One region of the Paenibacillus sp. J31R120 genome, then DNA from elsewhere that is predicted to be linked to it. Evidence: riboswitches for the same ligand, from Rfam matches in the RefSeq annotation. Region 1 holds a riboswitch; each other region holds the start of a gene.
The links. A riboswitch is a leader RNA that binds a small molecule or an ion and turns the genes downstream of it on or off. The one in region 1 is predicted to bind cyclic di-AMP.

Region 1 (7,407 bases):
CATGCTGCTTTGCGACGAATCCATGCCGATCGCCCCAAGGGCGGGATTGCCGGCACTCTCGGCAGCCAGCGAGGCTCCCATCATAACGAGGAACATCACACCCATTGCACAGAATAACACAAGGCCCTGCTTCCGGTTGCCAACCATCTTTCCGTAGGCAAACGGCAACGCTGTCGTCACCAGCATCATGAGCAGCATTTGCAGCAGATTGGACAGATTGGTTGGATTCTCGAGGGGATGAGCAGAGTTTGTTCCGAAGAAGCCTCCGCCGTTGTTGCCCAGCTCCTTAATCGCCAGGAACGATCCGACAGGCCCTCTTGCGATATGCTGTTCAGCTCCTTCCATCGTCGCAGCCGTCACAGAAGGCTCCAGCGTCTGAGGCACACCCTGCGATACGAACAGAAGCGATGTGACGATAGCAATCGGCAGCAGAATGCGCGTAATGGAGCGAATCATATCGACAAAGAAATTACCAAGCGGCTTGCCAGACAAGCCTCGAATGAACGCCATAGCTGCGGCAAGCGTCGTTGCCGGTGCCGTGAACATCAAGAAGACAATCGCAAGCATTTGTGCCAAATAAGACATGCCGCTTTCCCCGCTGTAATGCTGCAGGTTCGTATTCGTCATAAAGCTGATAGCCGTATTGAACGCCAACGTAGGCTCCATAGCTGCAATGTTGCCCGGATTGAGAGGGAGCAAGTGCTGCAGCCGGAAGATCATATAGACGACCAGAATCATAAAAGCGTTGGCGAACACGAGCGATAACCCATATTGCTTCCAGGTCTGGTTCGTTTTTTGGATGCCGCTAAGCGCCATAATCGGCTTCTCCAGCCAGCCGAAAGCGCGGTCGAGAGTTGTAGGCGAATAATCGAATGCACGCGCCATATATAATCCTGTTGGCTTTGCCAACGTCACAACGATTAATAGAAAAATGCCAATCGAAAGAAGCCCGGCAATCGTCACTTCCAGTCCCTCATTTCATCACACGTAATGGATAAACTACTGATCCTTCCGCCCGCTATCCGTTTCCTTCGCCGACCAAGCGGCAAGGCCCCATACGGAAGCCACCAGCACAATCAGAAATGCAACCAAAATTACATCTAGCACGATGCATCCTCCTCTCCGTTCTTCTCCAATCGATTCTCTTCAAATTCCGATACAAGCTCCTCCGGCTGCAACGATGCATGCAGCAGCTGATCTGCTCCCAAATGCCGATATAACCCCGGAATGCTGTGACTCTGGGTCACCACGATAATTCTGCCCGATACAAGCGGACGAAATAGCTTTAAGTACCTGCAAACCAGCGGCACGGAGTTGTCGAACAAATACACATCATGAATCTGTCCGCCCTTCAGTGGACAATCTCGCTCTTTCGTGTCGAGCTTGATAAAGCAGCTGATTCCGAATCCCTCATGGATTCGCCGTTGCCTGCCGCTGCTGACCAAAGCCGCTACAGGCCAGCCCTTGTATAGCAACAGCTTCACAAATTGCCGACCGTATTCATTCGGCGCATATACCAGCGTAAGCTTTGAATGGAACGAGTTCACTCTTCATTCTCCTTTATCCCTTTCAGCCAATTGGGCGCAAAAAAAGAAGCCTGCGAAGGAGGGGTCCCTCGCGGCTTCTTCTGCAGGCATAGCGAAACAAGCTTCGCTTATGCCGAAGAGCTGCAATTGGCCTCTCTCGAATCGCTTACGAGGTTAGCTGTCGGATTCGGGCGTGAGAGCCGCCCTACCGGACCTGCCAGGTCCGGATTCACCCCGGGATTTCACGCTTGGCGCAAAATCGAATGGTTCCCCCGTTTTCTGCTCTGTGCAGAAACTCAGCGTGTTGCTTGGTCATAATCCTATTTGCGCATCAAAAAACCACAGAGGCACGTGTCCCCTGTGGTCGCCAATGCGATCACAAGCCACTTCCTCTCCATCTACGCTTACGAGGTTAGCTGTCGGATTCGGACGGTGAGAGTCGCCCTACGCTTGGCCGGCGCCCAATCTGGCGCTGCAAGCGATTCACCCCTTGCCATCCGAACTTCCGGCTCTCACACCGGACTGTTCACTTGGCGAATGGTTCCCCCGTTTTCCCGCCTCTTGCGGGAAACTCAGCGATTGCTGTAAAGCTTAATCCGAATATTACTCCTGTCTTCTGAAAGTGTAAAGCAGCAGTAAATGCTGCTTTCCCCGATTTTCCATACCTTGCAATCTGATTTATCGCATTCATCGGCTCTTCTCGGAGAAAAGCTCTTCTACACTCGTGCAATCACAGCCGCACACGATTTACGCCTTGCAGGCGAGCCCTTTTATGGCCTTTTCCGAAGACCGCCCGTCGCTAGCAGCAGTGCAAACGAGATCACGACCATTCCTGCCGTCCAGGCCCAAGCCATCGGCATATTGCCGGAATCGACCGCGACATAGATCGCGGTAGGAATGGTCTGCGTCTTCCCCGGAATGTTGCCCGCAATCATCAGCGTTGCCCCGAACTCGCCCAAGCTACGCGCAAAGCCGAGAATATAGGCGGTCATTACGGCACGCATCGTCAGCGGCAGCGTCACATACCGGAATACCTTCCACTCCCCGGCGCCTGCCGAACGCGCGGCATCCTCCAGATTCTTGTCCACCGAATCGAGCGCTACCTTCATCGTCTGGTACACAAGCGGGAACGCCACCACGATCGAGGCAATTACAGCCGCCCATGGCGAGAAGAGAACCGGAGCGGAGAAAATCCATTCCGCTGCCCGGCCCAGCACCCCCTGCCTGCCCCATAGCACGAGCAGCAGAAAGCCGACCACAGTGGGTGGCAGCACTAGCGGCAGCATGAAGGCCGTCTCCAGCAAGATTTTGCCTCGGAATGACCTCCTCGACATCCACCATGCTGCGGCAATGCCCGCCACGGCCGCGACAATGCTGGAGATCAGTGCCACCTGCAATGACAGTACGACTGGCGGCCAGAACGATTGCCAGCTCATTAAGGCTGCTTCGGCAGGCTGAAGCCGTATTTCACGAACAGGTTGAGCGCTTCTTCCGTCTGCAGGTAATCGTACAATTCGCGTACTTGCTTCTCATGCTTGGTCGCCTTGATGATGCCGATCGGATACAGAATCGGCTTGTAGCTGTCCGGATCGGCCGCAAAAGCGATGTCCGTCTTCGACTCCGATGACAGTGCGTCCGTACGGTAGACAAAACCCGCATCCACGTTGCCTGTCTCTACATACTGTAGCACTTGCCGCACGTCCTTGGCCTGTACCGCCTTGTCTTGAAGCTGGTCCCACAGACCGGCATTCGTCAACGCTTCCTTCGCATACGCACCGGCAGGCACACTCTCTGGAATGCCTATTGCCAGCTTGCTCACCGAAGCAGACAACAAATCCTGTACGCTCCCGACACTGTCCCCTTTGCCCTCCGGCGTCACCAGAACAAGCTCGTTGGATAACAAGTTGATTCGATCCTTCGCATCTATAAGTCCCTTATCCACCAATGCGTCCATGTTCTTGGCCGCAGCGGACAAGAACAAGTCCGCTGGCGCACCTTGCTCAATCTGCTGCTGCAGCGAGCCGGAAGCTCCGTAATTGAACAACAGCGTAACGCCTGGATGTTCCTTCTCATAAGCCGCTTTCAGCTCGTTCAGCGCATCAGTTAAACTTGCCGCTGCCGATACCGTCAATTCCACTTTCGTCTCCTTAGAGTCTTTGCCGCAAGCAGCCATTACTAACATCATTACAACCGCCATCAGGATTACAATTGCTTTTCTCTTCATTCCGTTCATTCTCCCTCGCTCCAATAACTAGTTATATCTATTTATATTCAAATATATCTAAATAGCATTATACCTACCCCTATTCCGATCTGTAAATATCATTCCTGCCCTCCGTTCACTCGGCTCCAATATGCTACAATGGCTATATCAAAATTGGAAAACGGACCAGGAGGACAATCGAACATGTCTCAGCATCTCTCCTACACGACGGAAGAAATCGCCCAACTGCTTAAAATTTCAAAGCTAACCGTCTATGATCTGATCAAAAAGGGGGAGCTTCCCTCCTATCGGGTCGGCAAGCAAATGCGCATCGACGCTTCTGACCTTGAAGCCTACAAGCAGCGCAGCAAAGCAAAGTCAGCCGGACAAGAGGCATATACGGCTCCGACGGCTGCTCCAATCGTTGCCCATCGGACGGGCACGGCGCCTGTCCTCACCGGACAGGATATCAGCCTCGATATGCTGGCCAGCCATCTGGAGCGACGCATGCCCGGACTGCGGCCGCTGCGCTCGCATACCGGAAGCCTAGACAGCTTGATCAGCATGTACAGAGGGGAGGCGGACATCGTCAGTACGCATCTCTTGGACGGAGACAGCGGCGAATATAATATCCCTTATATCCGCCGTCTGCTCATCGGTATGCCATATATCGTCGTCAATCTGTTAAGCCGTCCTGCCGGATTGTATGTGTCAAAGGGCAACCCTCACGGCCTTACTGGATGGCGGGATCTTAGCCGCCCCGGGCTAAGGCTCGCCAATCGAGAGGTGGGGTCGGGAGCACGTGTGCTGCTGGATGAGCAACTGCGGCTGAGCGGAATCGCGCCTGGGAGCATTGCCGGCTATGACAACATCCACACCAGCCATATCTCCGTCGCCTCTAAGGTCGCATCAGGTGAAGCTGATGTCGGAGTGGGAACCGCCAGAGCGGCATCGATCGTGGAACAGGTTGATTTTATCCCGCTTACACAAGAACGATACGATCTGGTTATTCTGAAAAACGACCGCAGCAAGCCATGGCTTCACGAGTTGCTGGACGTACTACGCTCAGATGAGTTCCGGCAAGAATTGCAATCCATTTCCGGCTATGACCTGTCTCTTACCGGCCAAGTGCTGTATGAGACGCCCTAATACATCCATATCTTTACACATATTGGACTGGTTCATATAATAGAAATAGAGAAGGAACATATCGGGGTATGGCGCAGCCTGGTAGCGCGCACCCTTGGGGTGGGTGAGGTCGCTGGTTCGAATCCAGTTACTCCGATTCCGAAAGCAAACAACAAGGATTTAAGCAATTTTTGATCATCAAAATTGTTTTATGGTCAAGATAATACCGGCTCGGCAAAATAGACCATTTCCCCCATGGAAGTAACATTCATGTAGGGAGTGGTCTATTTTGTTTTTAAAGTTCTCTCGCATTTCATTTCTTAGAGATGGTGGTGACATCTTAAGCATTCAAAGCTTATTACGTCATAGTACATTAGATATGACTAAGCGCTATTTATCTGCATCTGGACATATATGACAGAAATTAATGACCGACATAACCCTCTTTTGCAGTCACATAACCTTTTCCTTAATATAATTTTTCTTGGTCACTTAAATTAGATCCAGATGATAACTGTGCCAAAACAAAAAAAATCCCACCGCTTAAAAACCGGTGGGATTTCAACTAGTTTACTCATGAGTCATTCCTACTCTTTTTTATTAACTGTACAGTCAAAATCAATGAAATAATCGCAAGAATGACCAGAACGACTCCCTGAATTACTACTGTAAAAGGTAACGAATGGTACCAGGCATCTTGTATAAATAATTTCACAATTCTAAATAGAATATAAAATATCGCCAAAAAGACCAAAGTATGAACGAGTTTGTCAGCTAGTTTCTGGATAGTATCGCCTCATTTCATAGATGTTAAATCTCCGTTAAATGCCCAACTTGTTTCGTTTCCATCCAAACCAGCACCGTATTTAAGTATTTTAAATACTAGTGAAGCCCAAGGAATTTTGGTATCTCCTTTTATTTGAATATATTGAGATTTAGTATTTAAAAATTGATTATCTGCAGCTTCACTTTGTACATTAGAGCTTAATGCTGATATAGTGCAAGTGTGATACCAAGTGATACTGATTAATATAAGATTAACAACAATAACTTTAGTGGTAAACGAATTCTAGTTTGCGGAAATTCACAAAAATTTGCGTGCTACTAAAAAAGTTTCTAAACGTCCAATATTAAATAAACGAAGTGGAAATCCATTTAAGTCCATTTTCCATAACTAGTATTAGTGATTCAAATAAATTTCTATTAAAGTAGTGTTATCTGCACTGATACATATTAACTTCATCTGGGAAGATTGAGCCCATGAGATTATATAAATCAAAACATCTTCAAGAAAATTAAGCTATGTCGTAAGATATGAGATAACCTAACTAGCAGCTATCCAGTGGAAGCGAAGATGAATGCCTTAATTAGATTTTTGGTACGCTCTTTACTCATTTCGTAAACTTATCGCCTATAGAATATTTTCCATATTTATGCACATCCTAAAGACAAAGCCGTTCCAGCAACGGTTAAATCTACATGTCCATACTTCAGGAGGAACCCATGAAAAAAATAATGATGCTCCTTTCGGTGCTGCTGCTTTCCCAGACGGTGGCCCTCGCCAGTGCGGAGGAAGGCAATGCTCCTGTAGAGCAGTCGATTTCCATTGTGAACAGCAAGGGCGAAGAGATCGGCAACGCCCATTTGAAGCAGCAAGGCAGCAAAGTACTGATTCATCTGGAAGCCCAAGGCTTGACTCCAGGCGTACACGGCATTCATTTCCATGCCGAAGGCAAGTGCGATACGCCGGACTTCAAGACGGCCGGCGACCACTTCAACCCGCATCACAAGCAGCATGGCTTCAAAAACCCGAAAGGCTTCCATACCGGCGATCTGCCGAATATTAAAGTGAATGAAGACGGCACAGTCACCGCCATGCTGGAAAGCGAGACTGCGACCTTATTGCCAGGCAAGCCGAATTCTCTGACCAAAGAAGGCGGTACGTCGCTCATCATTCACGAAAAAGCAGACGACTACGTAACCGACCCTTCTGGCAATTCCGGCGCTCGCATCGCCTGCGGCGTCATCAAGTAACTCAAGGGACAAGCTGTCTTCGCGTATCCGACGTGCAAGACGGCTTTTTATTTGTTTCGAATGCCCCGTATCGGGTTAATAACCCTTAAGAGGCGATATGCAGGTTCGTATGGCCCAATGGAAATCGAAGGAGAGATGTACTATGTCCAAAAACACATCCACAAGCGGAGTTGTAGTCGGAGCATTGGTAGGAGGAGCGGTCGGAGCCATCACAGCTCTGTTGTTCGCGCCGAAGTCCGGCCAGCAGCTTCGCTCGGATATCGGAAATCAGCTCCAGTCGATCGGACAATGCGCCAAGGAGCTTGCAGCAAGCGTAAGCACGCATACCAAAGAGATGGTAACTAGCGTAAGCGAGCAAGCAAAGGACAGCGCCCAGGCTGCTGTAGAAGGCGTTAAGGCTGATGTCAATTCGATGGCGCCCACAGAGGACGACATCGTCAAGCTAGGCAAGGAAATGGACAAGATGCCTACCAATTCCGAGGTCAAGAGCAAGGGACGCACACCTGATCCGGCTCA
Region 2 (7,407 bases), on a different contig from region 1:
TATTCCCGGCAAAAAGGCATCCCGCCTGCGACTTTCAGTTTTCGCCGGCCTGGATGCCTTTATGTTGTTCATGCTATCCGCTCTTGCGCGCGGCATAATCCGGCCAGTATCCATCCGGTATGGCTGGATAGCCCCGATCATTATCCCATATGTACACCCATCCAGCCAGACCGCGGGATTCCAGGTCGGATACCCATATGCGGTCGTATTCATTACTCTCCTCTATGCCGTAAAAGTCCTCCAGCACATCCATGGCCGTAAGACCTTGACGGTCTACCGTAATCCATCGCCCCCGTATTACAGCTTCGCTATCCTTCGCCGCGCGGTCGCGTACAGCGGCTGGATATGGGCCAAAATCGACGAGCCTCCCCGCAATAACGCCCGGCATATCGCTTTTCACGTAATTGGATACGACATGATGATTGCTTTGACCCGGCAGCAAAGAGCCGTAAATAAAAACGCGAATGACGGACATGGCGATCGCCTGCTTTCTGTACTAATATGGATTGTTTTCCGCGTTAGCTTTTCTAACATTATGCCGCATTTTATTCACATGCGCAATATATGGTACAATCAGGCAGAGCACACATCATAAGCTTATTACAAGGAGGTCGTATCCCTATGGCAAGTCAGACTGGAGCCATTGTACAACTATCCCTGAACGCGTTAATGGGAGATTCTTCTTTCCTTCCCCTCGTCCAAGGACAACGCCGGGAGCAAGCCTTTCAATCGTTGGCGGCAATTCTGTCGACACCTAACAAAGTACATAAGGCTTTCCTGCGCATTGCGCTGGAAGACGGCAATGTCGTACGCATTCCCGCCTTCCGCATTCAGCACAATGACGCGCTTGGTCCTTACAAAGGCGGCATTCGGTTCCATGAATCCGTCAATGAAGACGAGGTCACCAATCTGGCGGCGCTCATGACGCTGAAAAACGCGCTGCACGAAGTTCCGTTCGGCGGCGGCAAAGGCGGCGTCGTCATCAATCCGCGCAGCTTCTCGGAGAAGGAGCTGTATCAGATCTGCAAAAAGTATGTCCAGTATTTCAGCGATATACTGGGACCCGATAAAGATATACCGGCGCCGGATATGGGCACGGGTGAGCGGGAAATGGACTGGATGATGGCGGAATACAAGAGCATTCATCCCGGCTCTCCTTACCTGGGCAGCTTTACCGGCAAAAGCCTGGTCAGCGGCGGCTCGCTTGGCCGCAGGGAAGCGACAGGCAAAGGCGTCTACTTCACCTTCCGCTATATGATGCATGACTTCATTCGTGACAATATCGGCTGGCTGGCCGGCAGCTCGAACCCTTTTGCCGCGACTGCGCTTGCTTATGCGAACAAGCCAATGTCCATTGCCGTGCAAGGATTCGGCAATGTCGGCTCCGTCACAGCGATGGAAGCCTACAAGTGCTCCGATATTCGCGGCAAGGTTGTAGCGGTCAGCGACCGCAACGTGACCTTGTATAACGAGAGCGGCCTTGATATTCCCGCGCTCGTAGAGTACGCATCAGGGAACCGGGGCGATCTGCCGTCGACGGAGGACGCGCTGAAGGAAAGCGGCATTGCAGGGGAATTGCTGGACCGCGAAGCGGTGCTGTACTTGAACGTCGATGTCCTGTTCCTGGCGGCGCTGGAGGATCAGATTCACAGCGGCAACGTGAATGAAGTAAAAGCCCGCATTATCGTAGAAGGGGCGAACGCTCCGATTACGGGAGAAGCGGACGAGACCTTAACCTCCCAAGGCATCATTATCGTGCCTGATATTCTGGCTAATGCCGGGGGCGTTATCGTCTCATACTTCGAATGGCTGCAAGGCAGAGAGACACAATTCTATTCGGAGGCGGAAGTATACAGACAGCTGTTCGCCAAAATGCAGAAAACGATGAACAGCATTCTGCCGGCTTACTTCGGAGACCCGCTCTCCCTCCGTCAGAATTGCTTCGTCCATGCCGTGACCAAGCTGTCTTCCGTCCTATACCGGCAGGGCAAGCTGTATTAATACAGTTGCAGGCGTGTATCTTACTGTGTAGGGGCAGCCTGTTCGGCTGAAGCTGTGACAGCTTGTGAGCTCGAGAGACCTCAGCTGCCCCACGCCCGCTGGAAGCTGAGCGCGGTGCGGAATACAAGAAGCCCTGTGCCAGGCGTTAAATTGAAACAACAGGAAGAGGCATGACATATGGAAACAATCGAACTAACAGCAATAACCATCGGATACGCGCAGCATTCGTCCTACAAGGTCGCCTTCGAGAAGGCGGTGCTTGTTATCGTCACCGACTACGGAGACAAGCTATGGTACATTGATGCGGATGGTGTAAAGGACAAGGCGCTCCTGGCCTGGTTCGGCCAAAATGAGGATATTCGCGTCCAGCTTACGGCCAAAGCCATAACGGGCGAAGAATATCATGGCACCGCCTACTTCCACCCCAACGAGCCAAGCTTCGCCGCGGCCATCCGCGGTGATGGCGAGCTGCTTCGTACAGAGATTTAAACGTTAGAGGATAGTTCAACCCTAAAAAGGCGCTTGCCGTACGCGAATGAACGCGTAATCGGCAAGCGCCTTTTTTATCAGAACGATTAGTATTCCATCAGTTTGATGTTACTTGGAGATTTCCGGAGTTGTCAGTTGATCGTAGAAGTCAACTGCCTTATCCTTGTTCTCGGAAACGCGAAGCGCCATTGCGGATCTCGGATGCTCATCCAGAATACCTGTGATCATGTAAGGGATGATGTAGCCCCACTCTTCCTTCTCACGAAGCGGTACCATGTATTTCTCGATCATATCGAGAACAGGACGAACATTGTATTTCGTATTTTGCAATTCCGATACGAGCAGTTCCGTGTTGCAGTTGCCTGCTGCGCGTCCCATGCCGTATACGGATGCGTCAAGCAGCTCAACGCCTTTGTTCGCCGCGATCAGCGTGTTCGCGAATGCAAGCTGCAGGTTGTTATGCGCGTGAACGCCAAGACGCTTGTTCGGCAAATGCTGCTGGAATTTATCCACCAGATAGCCTACATCATCCGGCTTCAGGCTGCCGTAGGAATCCACGATGTATACAACGTCTACAACACTGTCGTTAATTTGCTTGAACGCTTCGACCAATTGGTTCTCCATCACGTTGGAAAGCGCCATAATGTTCAGCGTCGTCTCATATCCGCGGTCGTGGAAAATTTGCACCAGCTCAAGAGCCTTGTCTACATCTTGAATGTAGCAAGCTACGCGGATCAGGTCGAGCAGGCTCTCGCTGCGCGGCAAAATGTCATTCTCGTCAACGCGGCCGATATCAACCAGCGCAGACAGCTTGGTGTTGCCTTTGTTCGGAATGACCTTGCGAAGGAAATCGTCGTTCAGGAAGCGCCATGGGCCTGCGCTATCTGCACCTTTCAACAGCTTCGGCGAGTTTTTGTAGCCGATCTCCATGTAGTCGACGCCAGCTTCGTTCAAGCTATTATAAAGGTGCTGTACAAACTCGACGCTGAAATCCCAGTTATTGACGAGTCCGCCGTCACGAATTGTACAATCGACAATTTTACAATGACTAGTTTTCGAATGCATGCTTGCTGCTCCTTTGATTTGAACATGAGTTCACTTTTTATCTACCATCATACTTGAAATATGACGGGAACGCAAAGTAATTATGTCGGTATTTGGATATTTTGGACGATTGGTTGTCCCGATAAGATATCATTTACAAATTGATATTTTAAAGTTAAAATATTATGTAAACATCAACGCTTAATTTTTCCGACCTGGAAAAAGCGGGGGAACCAACGTAAGTGCGACGTGGGCCGACAGCCGGCCGCAGCCTTGCAAGGGGTGAGTCCGGGGATTTGTACCCCCGGTAGGGTCTACTCTCTAGCCCGAATCCGACAGCTAACCTCGTAAGCGGACAAAGGAGAGGTGTCTTATGCTTTCTTTATCTTTGCAAGATTCCCCATTCCCTTCGGAACAACCCCTGCAGCTCAGCATTAGCCGCGTGGAAGTATTCGTCATACCGGCGCTCGCGATTGACTCGGCAGGGTATCGCGTTTGTCTTCGCATTAGCAGCGACCTCGGCTATGGCTGGAACGAGCAATTCGTCAGTGACAGCGAGCCAAGTCTGCAACTCGACCGTTGGGGTCCGCTATTCCGCAGCTTCATCGGCCGTTTCTCGATCGTTTCCTTGACCGAACGGCTCACCGAACGAATCGCGCAGACTCTTAATCCCGATAATCGGGCTTACCGTTTATTTTCCGCCGCAATTACACAGCTGCAGAACCCGGGCTCCGGACGCCCGATTTCATCGGCTGAGCCTGCCGAAGAATCCGTTCTTCAGCAGCGCGCCGTCGCTTATTTATCCGTAGATTAGCAGCATACGCTTGGATATGGGGATATCCTATGTCGGCCAGCCTATCAAGGCAAGCCGCAACCAGCATCAAGCTCGAAGCCTTCCAACCCGGAAAGCCCGGGCTTGTTTGCGTTTTGGGGGAGCTGTCCGGCGGCGCTCAGTCAGGCTGCAGCTTTTCGTTCTCTAAGCCGAGTTTTTCGGTCTGCAGCTCGCTCGGCGTCGACTTTCTGCTCTCTAAGCCGAGTATCTCGGCTTACAGCTCGCTCGGCGGCGGCTTTCTGCTCTCTAAGCCGAGTTTATCGGCTTGCAGCTCGCTCGGCGGCGGCTTTCCGCTCTCTAAGCCGAGTTTTTCGGCTTGCAGCCTGATCATCATCTATAGATAAATAAAAAGATGCCTCCACCATCAATTTTCAATGGTAAAGGCACCTCGTTTTTGCATATTCGCAACCTTTCGACTTCAACACCTCCAGAATGGTTTAGCGAGTTATTGATTAGTTAAAACAAACTTCCGCTCACATTCCCACTATCAGCCTATAACAGCTAGTACGCACAATGTTCATCAGACTGGTATATATGAACTATGCATGACTAGCGGCAGCGCAATGATATTGCGGTGCTGCACAGCCGCGCCTGCAACCCCTTTGACCGATTCATGTGCTCATTCGTCTGAACTCCTTACTTGAATACAGGAGGCTGCACCGCCTAACAAGTTCGTTTATCCGGTACAAACACACATCGAACCGCCCAAGTATAATAGTCCGTTTAAGGAACCATTCACCACCGACGCCCCATTGCCCCGTATCCCATCCTTCCATTCAGAAGACATTGAATGTGCACACTCGCAACCAATCACTTACGACCCCGTCGATCGGTAATGCCGCACGCCGAACCGCCAGATTAGCAGGCATGGGATGAGGAATAGCAAGCCGCCGAACGTGATCATCATAGGCAGAAACATACTGCCCTCCCGCTTATCGAGCAGGTACATGAGCGGCAAGTAGCTGACGCAGCCGAACGGAATGATGAACGTAAAGAAACGGGTAACCCACTTTTCATAAATATTGAGCGGATACTGCGCCATCTCGCGCCCTCCGTCTGTGAAGACATTAGCTACTTCAATCGCCTGGATCGTCCAAAAGCAGAACGTCGCAGCCAAAATAAAGATGCCTGTAAAAATAATCGTGCCATTGGCGATCATGAGCAGCAGCGTCAACAGCTTCGGAAAACTCCAAATCTGCGGCAAATGGGACACCGACCAGATCAGCACGATCACACTTTGCAGCAGCCTTCCTATTCTCGTAAACTCAAACTTCGAGCCCAATACTTGCAGCGCTGTGCTTCTGGGCCGAACCAGCAGCCGGTCGAAGTCTCCCCTGCCAACCAGCGACGAGAAGGAATCGAATCCCCGCGCAAAACATTCACTCAGCGAAAACGACATATGAATGACCGAAAAACAAAGAGCTACCTCAAAGAAACTCCACCCCTGCAGCTCTCCGAAACGCTGAAACATAAAATACAAGCCCCCGAACACCATAAAGGGGATAAAAAACTGCCCTATGCTCATCAGCAAAAATGATGTCCGATATTCCATCTGAGATTTGAGGTGAATGCTTAAATATTTGAAATACAGTCGCATGTTCGTCTACCCTCCCTGCACGACGACTGCTCGCAGCGCTTTTTTCATTAAAGCTTTTCCAGCTAAAACAAGCACCGACAGCCACGCGATTTGAATCAGGATTCCCCATGCCGCCTCCGTGACGGGAATATGTCCGGAATAGACGCGAAACGGAAAGTCGGTCGTCCAGCGGAACGGCAGCGCGTACACGATCGGCTGCAGCCACGACGGCATAAGCGGCACCGGGATAACCATGCCCGCCAAAAATTCACCCGCAACCGCAATCATCAGAATGGAGCCGACCGGCGACATCGTCCAAAACACCGATATGTAGATCAGCATCGAGATGGCCACGACAACCAGCAAGCCCAGCGTCAGCGCAACCAGGAACAGCCCAAATGAACCCCAAGTCAGCGGGAGCCCCATCCGGTAAGGCTCAGGGATGACAAATACGATCGCCAGCAGCGGAAAACAACGCAGCGTAGCGCTCGCAAATCGTTGTGCCAGAAGCTTCGAATACCAATGCGGGTACAGATCCATCGGCCTGCATAGCTCATAGGCAATGTTGCCGTTTGTAATCAAATCAAACAATTCCTGATCGCGAAACCATAACATGATGAAGGACAAGAAGATTTGCTGAAGCCAAACATACGTAATCAAATCATCCAGGGAAATGGGCTGTGAGCCCGTGCTGTTGCTGTAGAATGCAGCGAAGATCATGATGAAGACAAATCCGAAGAATAGCTGGGTCGCCATACCGGCAAGCGCTGCCGAGCGGTACTGCATCCCGTTAATAAACCGAAGGCGCCAGATCGAAGTATAAGCTTTCATATTTGGTGCTCCTCATAAAGCTGAACAATAATCTCGTCGATGTCCTTAGCCGAAACAGAGAGATCGACCACCTCGACTGTCTCCGACAAGCGGGTGACCATCTCCGCAAGCGTCACCTTCTCCGAATCAAAGCTGTATACCGCTCGTTCGTCCGCCCACTCGATCAGCGTTGCCCCTTCAATCGTTACCGGTCCAGAACGTCCCCTGTAATCGACCGTCACCGTCTTGCCCGTACCAAACCGTTCCTTCAGCTCACCAAGTGTGCCGTCATACAAAAGAGTACCTTTGCCGATCATCAGAATCCGATCCGCCAGCGCTTCGATATCGCTCATATCGTGAGTGGTCAGAATGACCGTCACACCCTGCTCCCGATTCAGCTTTTTAATAAAATTGCGTACTGCCAGCTTGCTAACCGCATCCAGCCCGATCGTAGGCTCGTCCAGGAACAGCAGCTTGGGACTGTGCAGCAATGATGCTGCAATCTCGCAGCGCATTCGCTGCCCCAGGCTCAGCTGCCTGACCGGCATCCTCAGGATCGCCTCCAGATCAAGCATCTCGGTCAGCATCGCCAGATTGTCCCGGTACATGCCGTCCGTTATCGCATAGATGTCCCTCAGCAGCTCGAACGAATCCA
Region 3 (7,407 bases), on a different contig from region 1:
CGCCGGCAATGGCGTGAGCTAGCTTCTCCATCTCGCTCATGTCGGACAATGCAGCTACGAGACCTACTACGGCACCAAGTACACCGAGGGTAGGTGCGTATGTACCAGCTTGAGTGAAGATCAGGGCGCCTGCTTTATGGCGCTCTTCTGTTGCGGCAATATCCTCCAGCAGTACATCACGGACCAGATCCTGGTCGTTGCCGTCAATAATCATGCGCATACCGTTGCGCAGGAAGGAATCTTCGATTTCTTCGACACGGGCTTCAAGCGCCAGCAAGCCTTCGCGGCGTGTAATGGAGGCCCATTCCATAAATTTGCTAATGAGCTCCTCTCGCGATGTCAGCTTCTGTTCGGAGAATACAATTTTGAACAGAGACCCAAGCTTCTTCAGCTCTTCCATCGGGAACGCAATCAAAACCGAGGCGACCGTACCGAGAATAATGATCATAAAGGCTGCGGGATTTAACAAAGATGTCAGACTTGCGCCCTTGATTACCATCCCGCCAAGCACAGCGATTAGACCTACCACGATACCAATAATAGTTGAGTTCTTCATCATACACCCCGTCCATGTTATCAATAGTTTATGGTATAAGCAGACATTAGCACGAAGCGTATGCCCGTCTCATATTCATTCGTTGTGCGAAAACGAGCTTGCGCTATTAGAAATAGCTCAGCCGTTTAGGCTGTAAATCCAGGCTTCTAAGGACGCAGTCCCTTATAAAGTTACCTGGATTTCTACGCGAAACGAGCCTTCGCCATTAGAAATGGCTTGGCCGTTTACGCTGTAAATCCAGGCTTTTAAGGACGCAGTCCCTTATAAAGTTACCTAGATTTCTACGCGAAACGAGCCTTCGCCATTATAAATGGCTTGGCCGTTTACGCTGGTCTACTTCTATTTATATCGTCAAAAGGGTATTCTGAGATTATAGTAAACAAAAGTGTTCACTAAATTTAAGGAGCTGTTTGTCAAATGGGAGTTCGTCACGCGCGCGAATATGCAGATATATTGAAGGAATTGACAGTTGCTGTGGGTGAAATCGAAAATAGTTATTCGTTCTTCGAGATGGAGCCGGAGGAATGGGAGGCGCTGGCTGCGGAGGAACGTCAAGAGGTGTTAGAGGCCCTGGCCGACGATGTGTTTTTTGGCCTGGGTGAAGATCCCGTTATTGCCATCGGAGGCGGAGCGATTACGTATAATAGCAAACACCATGTTATTGAAGTGTCGCAAGGCGACAATGTGATTCAAATTATTAGGCTCATCTGATTCCAAGGTGAGACCACTACAAGGCCGGACACCTCCAGCTCAATGAGAGCAAATGGAGGCCAGTGATTTGGATACGCATATGACACGGAGAAAAGCGCCTGTTTTCAGCCGATTACTGTACTGAATACGAGACGCATTCGCGGAGTATGAAGTCTTGGACGAAAGGTCGCGAGCGGCCCCTTCCGAAGTTTGGGGCCGTTCTTCGTATCCTGGATGAGGAGATTCGAATGAGCAGAGCTAGTCTTGCTCATCGGACAAACCGTCTGGATGGAATACCATGCAATGGCATTCAACTTCACCGCTTGGAGCGGGACGTAGATACGTATCTTCGATTCGGAAGCCAGCACGTTCGTATGCGCGGATAGCGCGTGTATTCCAACTCGCAACCTCCAGATCAATCTCGTGCTCCGGCCAGCGGCGGAGCGCTTCTCTGGCCAGAGTGTGGGCGAAGCGAGCGCCTAATCCTTTGCCTATTCGTTCAGGATGCAGTCCAAGGCCCAATCGGGTTACATGACCCATCGGGAAAAATTGCACGAAGCCGATAAGAGACTTCTGTTCGTCCATTACAACGGCATATTGGGAGGCACGGAGGACGGGATCGCCGAATTCGATTCCGTCCTTTTTCATGTTTTCCCATGCAGGCCAGTTGTAGCTGTCCCAAGGCGGCTCATAGCGCCAATCGCATAGGGAGCGGGCATGCTCTTCGGACATGGCTTGAATGGTCATTAACGACTGGTTTGGTTTATAATAGAAGGTGTTGTGGTTATCGTATATCATAAACTTGATTATAGCAGATGGCGTCGATCGGGCGTAAGGACAGGGAGTCGGTTAGAATGAAGAAGCTGCTGTGGATGGGCTGCCTCTCATATTTGGTTATTGGCATTGCGCATGTGGTCGGCGGAGCGTTGCTGGAGCAATTGATTGCCCATTACGGCATTACCTATAAAGACGGCGGGCAATGGATCATGAATCAATTCATCGGATTTCTGTTCGGTGTACTGCTGGCGCCGGCTCTGACCAGCCGGGTCGGGAAGCGGGGGGCGGTTCTGATCGCCATGGCGCTGCTTACCTTAAGCGAGGCGGCATACAGCCTGCTGCTGCCATGGGGCTGGATGCTTGCCTTTGCCCCGATTGCCGGCATTGGCTTCGGGATGACGGAAGCGATTGTTGGGGCGACCATTATCGATCATATGAAGGGTAAGGCTTCGGCCATGAGCAGGCTGGAGACCTTCTTCGGCATTGGGGCGCTGCTCATTCCGATTACGGCGGCGTTTCTTATACAGCAGCATGTATGGCAGCTTTCCTTTCCGATTCTATCTGCGATGGCGGGCATTACCTTTGTGCTGTGGCTGACGATGTCGTTCGGCAGCTTGGATGACAGCTTAAGTCCGCCGCAGCGTTCTGTTCCTGGACAGGGGGAAGAGCGTCAGCAAGCGACGGCATTAAAGAGGAATAAGAACCATGCTGGCTGGCTCGGATATGCGCCAAAGTCGATTCCTTTTCTCGCGCTGAGCGCGGCTTTTTTCATGATCTATGTAGGCATGGAGATGAGCTTTTCGAACTATTTGCCTTCGATTCTCATATCGCGGACAGGCATGTCCGATTCAACAGCTACGGCTGCGCTAAGCCTATTCTGGGGAACGATGGTGCTGGGAAGGCTGTTCGCGGGCATTATCGCGGACCGTATCGGCTATGCAAGCTACTTGTTCATCACGACTGCGGCTGCAGCTGTCGTATTTATCGGAATGATCGTCTTCCAGCAGCAAGGTCTGCTGCTTATCTTGATTGCCCTAAGCGGATTATGCTTCTCCGGTGTGTTCGGCATTGCGCTCGTGTATGCGAATGGCTTGCTGCCAGGCATGACGGAACGGACAACAAGCTTGCTGGTTGCACTTGGCGGAGTCGGAGGGGCTGTATTCCCTCGGGTGACAGGCTGGTTCATGGATCGCTATTCGACGGGAACGACGCTCTACTATCTCTCGGCTTTGGTGATTGCACTGCTTGCCGTATTAATCGTGCTCGTGATGGCAGGACGCAAGCAGTCGAATCGAATGAACGAAAAAGAGGTTGCCCCCTCCTAGGAGCAACCTCTTTATTCTAATCATTACTTCTCAGCAGCAACGATAAATTTCTCAAATTGCGACTCGTCCAGTACGCGTGCAGCCGTTACGTAGCGCGGCTTGTAGTAGGAAGAATCCAGCTTCTCGATAATTACGCCTTTGCTTGTGGAAGCGTGAGCGAAGTTACCGTCTCCAACGTAGATGCCTACATGGGAGATTCCGCCGTTGTTTTTACCGCTAGTGTCGAAGAACACCAGATCGCCTGGTTGAAGGTCGGCTTTTGCGACTTTCGTGCCGGCGCCTGCTTGATCGGACGATCTGCGCGGCAGATCGATGCCCATCTTGTTGAACACATAGCTCGTAAATCCAGAGCAATCAAATCCTTTAGTTGTTGTTCCGCCGTAGGAATAACGCGTTCCGATCAATTCATCAATGATGCCGTCCATCTTGGATGCGCTGGCGAATGCGCTTCCAGCCTGGAAAGCGAGCATAAGAACAAGGCCCGCCAAGATGATGCTGACTTTCTTCTTCAACTTGGTGAAGCTCCTTCCGGTGCCGACGAGGTTAGCTGTGGGGTTCGGTTGAAGGTTCCCTATGATCTCTCAGGCGCCCGGCGTGCCGTGCGTCAAGATCAATTCACCCAAAGTGGTTCCCCCGTTTCCCGAGCGGGAATTAGGCAATTTTTGTTTAAACATCTTTAACCAATATAATAGATGGAAAGTGTAGATTCGTGTTGAAAATGAGTAGATTTTAATAATACAAATCGAGATATACTCATTCGCTTAATCGGCATAGACAAAAATACAGAGATAAACATCATTTCAGCCAAGCTATGACACCTAAACTTGAGTGTATTTTCAATGGAATTTGTGTATTATAAATAGAAAACTATTTAACGGGAAAGGTTGGTCGTGATGGAGAGCGCTGTGGATAATAAGACATCATCCTCGAACTTTATTAAAAATATCGTTGTAGAAGATTTGAAGAGCGGCCGCGTGCAGGAAGTCATTACTCGCTTCCCGCCTGAGCCGAACGGTTATTTGCATATCGGGCACGCCAAGTCGATCTGCCTGAATTTCGAGCTCGCCGACGAGTTCAAGGGCAAGACGAATCTGCGGTTCGACGACACGAATCCGGCGAAGGAAGACACGGAATATGTAGATGCAATTAAGGAAGATGTGCAATGGCTCGGATTCGAGTGGGATGAGCTGAGATTTGCTTCGGATTATTTCGAAGAATTGTATAATCGCGCCGTCCTTCTTATTAAAAAAGGAAAAGCGTACGTATGCGATCTGACAGCCGAACAAACTCGCGAGCTGAGAGGAACGCTGACGGAGCCTGGCAAGGACAGCCCGTACCGTAATCGCAGTGTCGAGGAGAACCTGGATTTGTTCGCGCGCATGCGCGCTGGCGAATTCAAGGAAGGCGAGCGCGTGCTGCGTGCGAAGATTGATATGGCGTCTGCGAATATTACGATGCGCGACCCTGTCCTGTACCGGATCTCCCATGCCCACCATCATCGCACGGGCAGCGAGTGGCATATTTATCCGATGTACGATTACGCGCATCCGCTGAGCGATGCAATTGAAGGTGTCTCGCATTCGATTTGTACGCTTGAATTCGAAGATCACCGTCCGCTATACGATTGGGCAATCGCGGAATGTGAGATGGAGTCGCAGCCGCGCCAATATGAGTTTGCCCGTCTGAATATAACGAATACCGTGATGAGCAAGCGTTATTTGAAGCAACTCGTAGACGAAGGCGTCGTAGAGGGCTGGGATGATCCGCGCATGCCTACGATCAGCGGCATGCGCCGCAAAGGCTTTACGGCAGAAGCGATCCGTACGTTCTGCCGCGAGATCGGCATTGCGAAGAGCAACAGCGTTGTAGATGAGCGGAACCTGGAGCATTTTATCCGGGAGGATCTGAAGCTGAAGGCGCTTCGTACGATGGCGGTACTACGTCCGCTTAAGGTGGTCATTACGAATTATCCGGAGGGCCAGACGGAACTTCTGGATGCGGAGAATAATGCGGAGAACGAGGAGATGGGCGTTCGCCAAATCCCGTTCTCGCGTGAAATTTATATCGAGCGCGACGACTTTATGGAGAACCCGCCCAGCAAGTACTTCCGTTTGTTCCCTGGCAACGAAGTGCGCCTGAAGCATGCATACTTCATTACTTGCCAAGACGTGATCAAGGACGAAAACGGCGAGGTCGTGGAGCTGCATTGCACGTATGATCCGGAGACGAAGAGCGGCAGCGGCTTCAATGCACGCAAGGTGAAGGGGACGATTCACTGGGTGGAGGCCTCCCAAGCGATTCCTGCCGACTTCCGCTTGTTCGAACCGCTTATCCTGGACGAGTCCAATGAAGAGGATACCTCCTTCCTGGAGCGGATTAACCCGAATTCCCTGCAAGTGGAGCAAGGTTTTGTAGAACCGAACATGAACGAGGCGAGGGGCGGCGACAAATTCCAATTTTTCCGTCATGGCTACTTCAATGTCGATCCGAAGGATTCCACATCCCAGAAGTTGATTTTCAACCGTATCGTTTCATTGAAAAGCTCATTTGATCCTGCCAAGGCTTAGAGGAATTCGCTTCGGTTAGGCGGGCAGCCTGTCAAGCATTCCGCTTGGCAGGCTGTTGTTCGTTAAGAGGGGGTTCGAGAGATGCTGGATAAGCTCCGCAACAGTATCGTGCTGGCAGGCGGCCGAAGCAGCCGGATGGGGCAGGACAAGGCACTTCTAATCATAGAAGGAGAAACTCTGCTCAGGCGGTTGGTCCGCCAATTGTCGGAGATATCGGAACGCGTGATGATAGCATCTGGCTCCGAAGAACAGATGGAGAGATATCGCGCTGTCCTACAGGACTTGCCGTCCGCGACGGATATTCAGTTCGCAGTAGATCGTTATCCCGGGGAGGGTCCTTTGGCAGGATTGCATGCAGGAATTTGCGAGATTCGGGAAGAAGGTTATGTCTTGGTGACGGCCTGTGATATGCCCGATATCTCCCCTTCCTTACTCCAGAGGCTGCTTGATGGCAGAACGGGCGGTCCTGACGTGATCTATGCGCAGGGGCAACCGTTCCATGCCCTCTATCACACCAGCGTGACTGCTGTGTTGGAAGAAGCCCTGCAGCAGAGGAGCCTGCGGGTTATGGATTTCATTGGCAGGTTGAATAGTAGCGTTCTTCCGCCAGAGAACGATTCAGCTAAGATTGCGACGGGGCTTTCCAATTTAAATACGCAAGAGGATTACCAAAATTATTTGAATAGAATGCGGAGAGATGGATCATGAGCACACCTACTTATGACATTCGCGATGCCAGGCCAGAAGACTTGGAGCGGATTGTGGACATCTATAATACAACGATAGCAAGCCGTACGGTAACGGCGGATCTGGAACCTGTAACATCCGAGAGCCGCCGGGCATGGTTCGATGCGCATTCGCCGGAGAAGCATCCAATCTGGGTCGTGCGGATGGAGGATGGGACCATTGGCGCGTGGATGAGCTTCCAATCCTTCTATGGCCGTCCTGCTTATCAGGCTACCGCGGAGATTAGCATCTATATCGCGGAGGAACAGCGTGCCAAGGGGCTGGGCTCCTTTCTCTTGGAGCAAGCGCTCGAGGAGTGCCCGAGACTTGGTCTAACCACGCTGCTCGGATTTGTCTTCGGCCATAATGAGCCAAGTTTGCGGTTGCTTCGCAAATACGGATTCCTGCAATATGGGCTCCTGCCTCGGGTAGCGACACTTGACGACGTTGAACGGGATCTCGTCATTATGGGACGACGAATAGACGCTGTGTAACGACCCGGGTGGCGAACGGAAGGGGTGATCGACGTAAAGCTCTATCAAAAGGCTTTCAGCAAGCATACCGGCTTTAATGTGGCGGTGACGCTGCTTGCTGTCCTCTACGCATTGATCATGCTGAACTTGTTGTTTTTACGTGACCGGTTCATGATGGACGGCTATGCGTACAATTTCGTACCGTTCGATACGATTCAACGTTATGTGGTGCATCGCGATCATTTTAATTTCGATACTTGGTTCAAAAACCTGTTCGGCAATCTGGTATTATT
Region 4 (7,407 bases), on a different contig from region 1:
CGAGCCACATCCTGGACAACCTTAACCGCAATAAAATGAGCGATTCCAGCTATTCGTATGTCCTGGCTAAGGACGGCACTTATTTGGCCCATCCTTCCGAAGAGAAAATTGGCAAGGATTTCAGGGAACATGCTGACGAGGCCAAAATCAAGATTTACACGGAACAGGTTCTTACTCGGGCAACCGGTACTGTCTCCTATACAGAGCTTGACGGATTCAATAAGCTGGCTTCATATGCTGCGATTGAGATGACGGGGTGGCGAGTCATCGTATCGGGTGATGAGGAGGAGCTTCTGACCAGCGTAAATGAGGCGATGAATACAGGAATTATTGTCATTATTATTTGCTCGCTGGTTGTAGCGGTCATCTCCTATATCGTAGCTGGCTTCATTCTGCGTCCGATATTTGCGATGTCCAAGCTGATGACGAAAGTAGCAGCGGGTGATCTAACCGAAAGGCTGCAGGTTAATGGTGAAGACGAGCTCGCTCAGCTAAGGGCGAATATGAACGAAATGCTGAATTCCTTCAAGATGACGCTGGTGAAGCTGACGGAAGCTATAGAGCATACTGCGGTTTCGACTGAGCAATTGACAGCCATATCGGTTGATTCGGCTACAGCAGCAGAGCAGATGGCAGTAGCAGTCGAACGGGTTGCCACAGGGGCCAAATCACAGCATCATGGGTCGGAGCAATCCGCCGTAGCGATGGAAGAGATGGCAATCGGCATTCAGAAGATTGCCGAGTCTTCCGGGGTCGTAAGCGAGCATGCCATGATGATGCATGACGATGTGATGGCTGGCGATCGTGTTGTACAACTGGCTGTCGGCCAAATTAAGCAGGCGAGCGGCGCTGTTGGCCGATCGGCTGAGATGGTGCGGGAGCTGGAAGCGAAGACGGCGGAGATTAACGGAATTGTAGGCTACATTTCGGAGATTGCGAGTCAGACGAATTTGCTCGCGCTTAATGCTTCAATCGAAGCTGCGCGCGCAGGCGAGCATGGCAGAGGATTTGCTGTCGTTGCCGGGGAAGTGAAGAAGCTGGCTGTACAGACGACCGAGGCGACAGTATCCATCGGCTCAATCTTGCATGAGATTCAGAGGTCGACGGCATCAACGTCAACCGCCATTGCAGAAGGCATCGGCGAGGTTCATAAGAGCGTGGACCAATTCGATCAGGTTGGGCAGGCCTTCGAAAGTATTATGACAACAGTGAATGGCGTTTCCGCTCAAATCCAGGAGGTATCCGCGGCGACGGAGGAGTTGTCCGCCAGCACGGAGGAAGTGTCCGCATCCATGCAGGAGATTGTTGGCATTTCTGAACATGCTCTACAAGAGCTGGACGGGATCTCGGAGGATACGAATCGGCAGCGTGATTCTATGAAGGAAATATCCGCGTCATCGGAATCTCTTAGCCGAATGGCTACTGAGCTCCAAGAGCTTGTTGCTTTATTCAAATTGAAGTAATATCATCAGGCTGGTATAGTTTCGACAGATATCTTAGTTGTGCTTATGAAAAAAGGGACCTCAAGCCCGCCGACATGTGGGCTTTGAGGTCCTTTTGCACTTATATGAGGATGTTTCTGCTCGGAGCGTACACGTAATGGTTACGGTCCGTAATAGGTTTAGGAGTGCAGCTTAACGGGCTGGCCTTCTTGAATCGATTGGTAGCCTGCAAGAGCAACAGCAGCGGAACGCATGCCGTCAACTCCTGTTATCGGAACCTGTTGACCGCTGCGGATGGCTTCGACGAAGGAACGAATCAGATATAGATCCATATTATCCCCCCAATAATTCCATTGGCCAAGTCCGTCTTGCTGGCTGTATACTTCATTCACTTGAGCCAAGGAATCAACGGATAATACCCCTTTAGTACCGATAATCTCCATGGTGACGTCTCCCCATGTCGGGAATGGAGGCTTGCGGGACCAGCTTGTATCGACAACTCCGAATGCGCCATTGTCGAATTTCACATGGATCATCCCGGCATCGTCTACCTCAAGCTGCTCATTGAACAAAGTGGCGGCATATGCGTACACTTCAGTTGGTTCGGAGCCGGTGAACCAGCGCATGAGATCCATAACATGCACTGTATGGTCGAGCAGGGCGCCTCCCCCGGACAAGCTGCGATCAACGAACCAGCCGGATGGAGCAGTGCCGCGATTCGTTCCTTTGATCGCCACGATCTCTCCGATCTCGCCACGTTCTACTGCCTGCTTGGCTTCTACGACCGCTGCAAGATAGCGACAAGGAAATGCTGTCATGAGCTGGACATGGTTGTCCTTGCAGACTTCAAGCATTTGACTCATCTCATCGATTGATATGCCGAGCGGCTTCTCGCACAGCACATGGACGCCTTTGCCCGCGGCAGCGATTACAATCTCGGCATGCAGCGCGTTTTCAGAGCAGACGACAACTGCATCTAGCGGCTGCTCCAACAGCGCAAGGTAGTCATTATAGTAGGTTATGTTATGCTTGGCTGTTGCCTCCGCCACTCTTTCGGCTACGGGATCCGCAATGCCAACGATATCAACTTCTTGGATGGACAGCAAAGCATCCAGATAAGAAAAGGCATGCTCATGGGCAAAGCTGATCATACCAACCTTTAGGTTGCTCATTTCGCGTGGCCTCCTTTCAAATAAACGGCTTTGCCAGTAACCGCGCTCTCTCTGGCGTATAGGGCCAACTCAAGCGCTTTGTAGGCATCTGCTGCCGTAACGATCGACTCGCTCCCATCTTCAATACAGCGAATAAAGTGCTCTAATTGCAGCTCATACGGGTTTCTGTGTCCTGGGCTGCCCGGTATGACGACGGCTCCAGTCGTATCGCTGCTTGTCCCCTGCTTGACGATTTGGATGGAGCTGCTTTTCAGGCTATTGGCCCGAACGATACCGGTGCTGCCGGCGATTTCAGCTTTCGTATGGAACGGCCCTGGATAACCCCAATTGGCTTCCACATTTGCAATCGTACCGTTTTCGAAGCGTAAAGTGACCAGAGCATAATCGAGTCCCTCTTGTTTCGCGTTCAGGGCGTATATGCTTTCGACCTCGCCGAAGCAGGAGCGCAGGAAGTCCAGATCATGGATCATCAGATCAACGATGACGCCCCCGCTTAAGCCTTCATCCGCAAACCAGTTGCCCGGATGCCCGCCGATCCGGCTGGTATGAGCGACCGCAGGACGCCCCAGCTTTCCGCTGTCCAGCGTTTGTTTGAGATTGTTGTAATCAGGGAAGAAGCGAACAACATGTCCAACAAACAGACGGACGCCGTTCTCTTCACAGACCGTCATCATCTCCCGTGCGTCTTCCAGTGAAAGGGCGATAGGTTTTTCGCAAATAATATGCTTTCTTGCTTTCGCAGCTTTAAGCGTATATTCTTTGTGTAAATAGGTAGGCAGCGCGATGCTTACCGCTTCAAAATCCGCATTTGCCAGCATGTCGTCGAACGAGTAATATGCGGTTGCTCCTGTCTGCCCAGCCAATGTATCGGCCAATTGACGATTTGCATCGCAAACACCTGTTAATTGAACGTTTGCAAGACTGGCGTATATACCGGCATGAATAGCACCCATGCCTCCGCAACCTAGGACTGCCACTTTCATAGAGGGTCACCTTCCTTTATTCGTGGTTAGCTTTGTACTAATCATACAAGGGAGTAGCTGCAGCCGTATATGCAATAATTTAATGGTTTTATATCCATTTTCAACATTTTAACATTCGGGAGAGAGATAGCCTTGGATATTATAAAAGAGCCTATACATTACCAGAATCAGCAGCTATGCCTGAAAGTATGGACATTTTTTCTTGAAGGCTTCGCTGGCGCAGAGCTGCCTAGCTGGCACTATCATAAGGAAGTAGAGTTTATTCTCGTATTAGACGGAATTCATGAGATGCATACCTTAGACAGAACCTATCGCCTGGAGCAGGGCGATGTGATGGTGATTGGCTCCAATCAGCTTCATCGAGCAGTAGGTCATGCAGGGCACGAAGTAGAATATATTGTACTTCACGTCGATCTGGAGCCGTACTTCGATCCGGCGACGATTAACTATTTAAGCTGTTTCATGGAGGTGCTTCAGCCGCTTGACGGACTGAATGATCTGTTCGCGTCCAACCCAGATGCAAGGGAGGAGGTGGGCCGTGCGATCTTCAGCATTCATGAGGAAGTCATGGCCAGACGTCATGGCTACGAGGTAGCGGTCAGCATGCATATCAAAGCGCTGATGCTTGCCATGCTAAGGCATGACGCAAACGGCATATTATCACCGGGCGGAAAGCTGGACGCTCACGTACTGAAGCCTGTCATTGCCTTTATAGATGAGCGACTGGGCGAAAAGATACATATGTCTGAACTGAGCGCTTTAGCCGGAATGAGCTATGTCTATTTTTCCAAGTATTTCAAAACGCATATGGGACTGCCGTTTACCGAGTATGTCAATCGGCGACGTATTGCTAAGGCTACGCGCCTGCTTGCCCTGACCGACCGAAAAATAACGGACATCGCACATTCCGTAGGACTGGAGAATATGGCGCATTTTTATGAATTGTTCAAACGCTTCAACGGCTGTACGCCAAAGCAGTTTAAACTGAAAATGACGTTGTCAGCAGAACCGGAATAGATTCTTCCCCTTATTTCCAACTAGCGCAGGAGGAGATGGTCTAGTTGAGAAAAGCATCAATAAACGCATATAATTCGCGATCGGCTGATAGCGCAATGCATGTAAGCGCTTCTATCGGGATTTTTAAGCTTTTTCCGCCGAAACATGTCTGGAATGCGCTTTTACAAAACATTCGGAAAGGAGTAGCATTAGGCTCATAAATGAATATGCGTAACGCTCAATGGTCCGTTAAGACCAGCGGGGGAACCAAAGCGATCGTAATGGGTCGCAGGGGTGAATCCATGTTATGGTAGGGAGCTCTCGACTTCCGAATCCGTCAGCTAACCTCGTAAGCGTTGTTCGGGAGATAAGTGCGCGCGCTTGTGTTCGTCATGACCACAGAGAGCTTGTTTCTCTGTGGTTTTTGCTGTGTCCAATCAACAATGAATAGTAGAAGAGAGGCTCGTCAGATGGGAAAACAATTTGTAGTCATTGGGTTAGGGAGATTCGGGGGAAGTGTGACGCGAACATTGCTATCGCTTGGCTACGAAGTTATGGGAATCGACAAGGATGAGAAGAGAGTACAGGAATACGCGCCTATCTTGTCCCATGTCTATCAAGCAGATTCGACTGATGATCAGGTCATGCGGGAGCTCGGTGTGCGCAATCTGGATCATGCGATTGTAGCCATAGGCGAAAACCTTCAGTCCAGTATATTAACTACATTGATTCTGAAGGATATTGGCGTCAAATTCGTAACAGCCAAGGCAACAAGCGATTATCATCAGCGGGTGCTTGAAGGCGTCGGTGCGGACCATATCGTTCACCCGGAGCGCGATACAGGAGTGCGGGTAGCCCATCAGGTCACCTCCAAAAACATGATTGAATACTTGGAGTTATCCCCCCAACATAGTCTCGTCGAAATGATTGCCCCGCCAATCTTCTGCGGCAAAACATTAAAAACATTGGACTTCAGAGCCAAATTCGGCTGCAGCGTCATGGCCATACGCAGAAAAGACAATGACTTGGTTGTATCTCCGCACGCGGACGATCGTATATTTGAAGGCGACATGTTAGTTATCATCGGCAAAAACAGCGATATTACAAGGTTCGAGCGGACATTCGCAGACTAAGTGTGAAGTCTGGATGCTTGCAGAAGGACAGTATACTTTTTGCCCGATAACATGTACGTATACAGAAATCATTCAGTACCCCCTTTCTGAGGGTGTTCTTCTTTGGAAAAGGGCTCACTCTCCCATCTGCTCAGGAACAGGTATATAAGATAAAACCATCTATCCAACTCTTGTAAAAGGTTGGGTATTTTGTTATACTAAAAACAGAACATATGTTCTTTTTTTGGGGGGGGTGAGTGATGTGGGAATATTATTAGCTTGGCAAGAGTTTAATGCACAATATCGGAGGGATGAGGATTTTCTTCCTCTTCTTGAACGTTTGAAGTGGCCATCAGGCTTTAAGTGCTATTGTTGTGGACATCGCTCTGCATATAAGATCGTTACGAGAAGTCTGCCTCTTTATGAATGCACGAAGTGCAAATATCAGCAGTCGCTAACCTCCCATACCATTTTACATAAAAGTCGCACTTCTATACGGAAGTGGTTGTTTGTTATGTATTTAGTTGGAAAGTTCGAGCATAGCGTTAATGCCGTGCAATTATCTGCGCTTCTGGACATTACCTATAAGACGGCTTGGCGCATGTTGAATAAAATTCGTTCCGTATTGTCCATGGAGTCGCAGCAAATATGGGGCGAATATATAGAAGTTAAACATGAGATTTTTAATCAGCAGGCTCTTTTATCCGATGACAGGTTACAGAAGGAGAGGTCTGTCGCAATCATTAAGTCGGTAAAACGAGACGAGAATAATTGCAGTAGCAGCTTTTTTACATTTCAATTATTGAGCAGGCGCAAGCAGGCTAGGGAAGACCTCGAGCATTCCGAACAAGCCGAGATATTAATTCGATTAAACCTAGGCGGGCATGACAGCCTGGAGATGAATCCGAGGTTTCAGCAGTTTCAAAAACGAAATACTGCAGGAGATTTAGTCAATTCTGGCAAGCGTACTTGCCACCCGTTATCCGTGATTGCCAGTAATGCGTTTAGTTGGATGAAGGACAAGTTTCACGGAATCGGGGATAAGTATGCCCAGCAGTACATGGACGAATATTGCTTAAGGCTGAACGCCTCCACTGGCGCTATTAAATGCGCATTTGAACACACAGCAAGCCTATCACTGCAAATGAAGCATTGATTGTACTGCAACGAAGACGCATTAGCTTTCAAACCTATGAGCTATTTGAGTTTGAGTATGTATCAATATCTGCTTGACTTTGCCTAACTTTGCTTGACTTTGCCTAACTGTGTTTGAACTTGTCTAAACCCATGTAAAAGCCGTGTACCCCCATAATGCGTAACCCGTATCGTATTACTCATCACGCGAACCCTATAACACGTACCCCATCCCGTGAATCAATAACCCAAAACACGTAGCCCATCACGTGTAACTTTTAACGCGAGTCCCATCATGCGAGCCCCTTAATGCGTAACCCGTAATGTATGTCTCGTAACGCGTACCTCATCCCTCATCCCGTGAATCAATAACCCATAATACGTATGTAGCCCATAACATGTAACCCATCACGCGAGCCCTATCACGCATAACTTTTAACGCGAATCCCATCATACGAGCCCCTTAACGCTTAATACGTAGTGTATGACTCATAACGCATCACGTGAATCAATAACCCATAACCCGTACGTAGCCTATCACGTGTAACTTTTAACGCGAATCCCATCA

Region 2: another riboswitch for cyclic di-AMP. It lies ahead of AC0YNW_RS28220 (5-formyltetrahydrofolate cyclo-ligase); the one in region 1 lies ahead of AC0YNW_RS16210 (hypothetical protein).
Region 3: another riboswitch for cyclic di-AMP. It lies ahead of AC0YNW_RS25035 (C40 family peptidase); the one in region 1 lies ahead of AC0YNW_RS16210 (hypothetical protein).
Region 4: another riboswitch for cyclic di-AMP. It lies ahead of AC0YNW_RS18705 (potassium channel family protein); the one in region 1 lies ahead of AC0YNW_RS16210 (hypothetical protein).

Annotation. Positions count from the first base shown of each region.
Region 1 covers NZ_JBWDNN010000004.1:147,468-154,874, reverse strand. Annotated here, with positions in the region: gene kdpA (potassium-transporting ATPase subunit KdpA) at 1-957, opposite strand, end outside; gene AC0YNW_RS16215 (signal peptide protein) at 1,000-1,107, opposite strand; gene AC0YNW_RS16210 (hypothetical protein) at 1,101-1,547, opposite strand; cyclic di-AMP (ydaO/yuaA leader) riboswitch at 1,674-1,838, opposite strand; cyclic di-AMP (ydaO/yuaA leader) riboswitch at 1,912-2,114, opposite strand; gene modB (molybdate ABC transporter permease subunit) at 2,297-2,962, opposite strand; gene modA (molybdate ABC transporter substrate-binding protein) at 2,962-3,759, opposite strand; gene AC0YNW_RS16195 (substrate-binding domain-containing protein) at 3,934-4,878, shown strand; tRNA gene AC0YNW_RS16190 (tRNA-Pro) at 4,941-5,014, shown strand; gene AC0YNW_RS16185 (superoxide dismutase family protein) at 6,361-6,891, shown strand; gene AC0YNW_RS16180 (YtxH domain-containing protein) at 7,034-7,407, shown strand, end outside.
Region 2 covers NZ_JBWDNN010000014.1:58,512-65,918, reverse strand. Annotated here, with positions in the region: gene AC0YNW_RS28240 (gamma-glutamylcyclotransferase family protein) at 74-475, opposite strand; gene AC0YNW_RS28235 (Glu/Leu/Phe/Val family dehydrogenase) at 622-2,001, shown strand; gene AC0YNW_RS28230 (hypothetical protein) at 2,179-2,490, shown strand; gene AC0YNW_RS28225 (aldolase catalytic domain-containing protein) at 2,599-3,555, opposite strand; cyclic di-AMP (ydaO/yuaA leader) riboswitch at 3,723-3,903, shown strand; gene AC0YNW_RS28220 (5-formyltetrahydrofolate cyclo-ligase) at 3,908-4,348, shown strand; gene AC0YNW_RS28215 (hypothetical protein) at 4,378-4,710, shown strand; gene AC0YNW_RS28210 (ABC transporter permease) at 5,181-5,963, opposite strand; gene AC0YNW_RS28205 (ABC transporter permease) at 5,970-6,773, opposite strand; gene AC0YNW_RS28200 (ABC transporter ATP-binding protein) at 6,770-7,407, opposite strand, start outside.
Region 3 covers NZ_JBWDNN010000009.1:169,265-176,671, reverse strand. Annotated here, with positions in the region: gene motA (flagellar motor stator protein MotA) at 1-556, opposite strand, end outside; gene AC0YNW_RS25050 (hypothetical protein) at 974-1,267, shown strand; gene AC0YNW_RS25045 (GNAT family N-acetyltransferase) at 1,505-1,993, opposite strand; gene AC0YNW_RS25040 (MFS transporter) at 2,101-3,348, shown strand; gene AC0YNW_RS25035 (C40 family peptidase) at 3,372-3,860, opposite strand; cyclic di-AMP (ydaO/yuaA leader) riboswitch at 3,866-4,016, opposite strand; gene AC0YNW_RS25030 (glutamine--tRNA ligase/YqeY domain fusion protein) at 4,242-5,915, shown strand; gene mobA (molybdenum cofactor guanylyltransferase) at 5,997-6,623, shown strand; gene AC0YNW_RS25020 (N-acetyltransferase family protein) at 6,620-7,135, shown strand; gene AC0YNW_RS25015 (VanZ family protein) at 7,160-7,407, shown strand, end outside.
Region 4 covers NZ_JBWDNN010000005.1:68,100-75,506, reverse strand. Annotated here, with positions in the region: gene AC0YNW_RS18725 (methyl-accepting chemotaxis protein) at 1-1,463, shown strand, start outside; gene AC0YNW_RS18720 (Gfo/Idh/MocA family protein) at 1,622-2,614, opposite strand; gene AC0YNW_RS18715 (Gfo/Idh/MocA family protein) at 2,611-3,597, opposite strand; gene AC0YNW_RS18710 (helix-turn-helix domain-containing protein) at 3,730-4,614, shown strand; cyclic di-AMP (ydaO/yuaA leader) riboswitch at 4,819-4,964, shown strand; gene AC0YNW_RS18705 (potassium channel family protein) at 5,064-5,726, shown strand; gene AC0YNW_RS18700 (IS1595 family transposase) at 5,968-6,861, shown strand.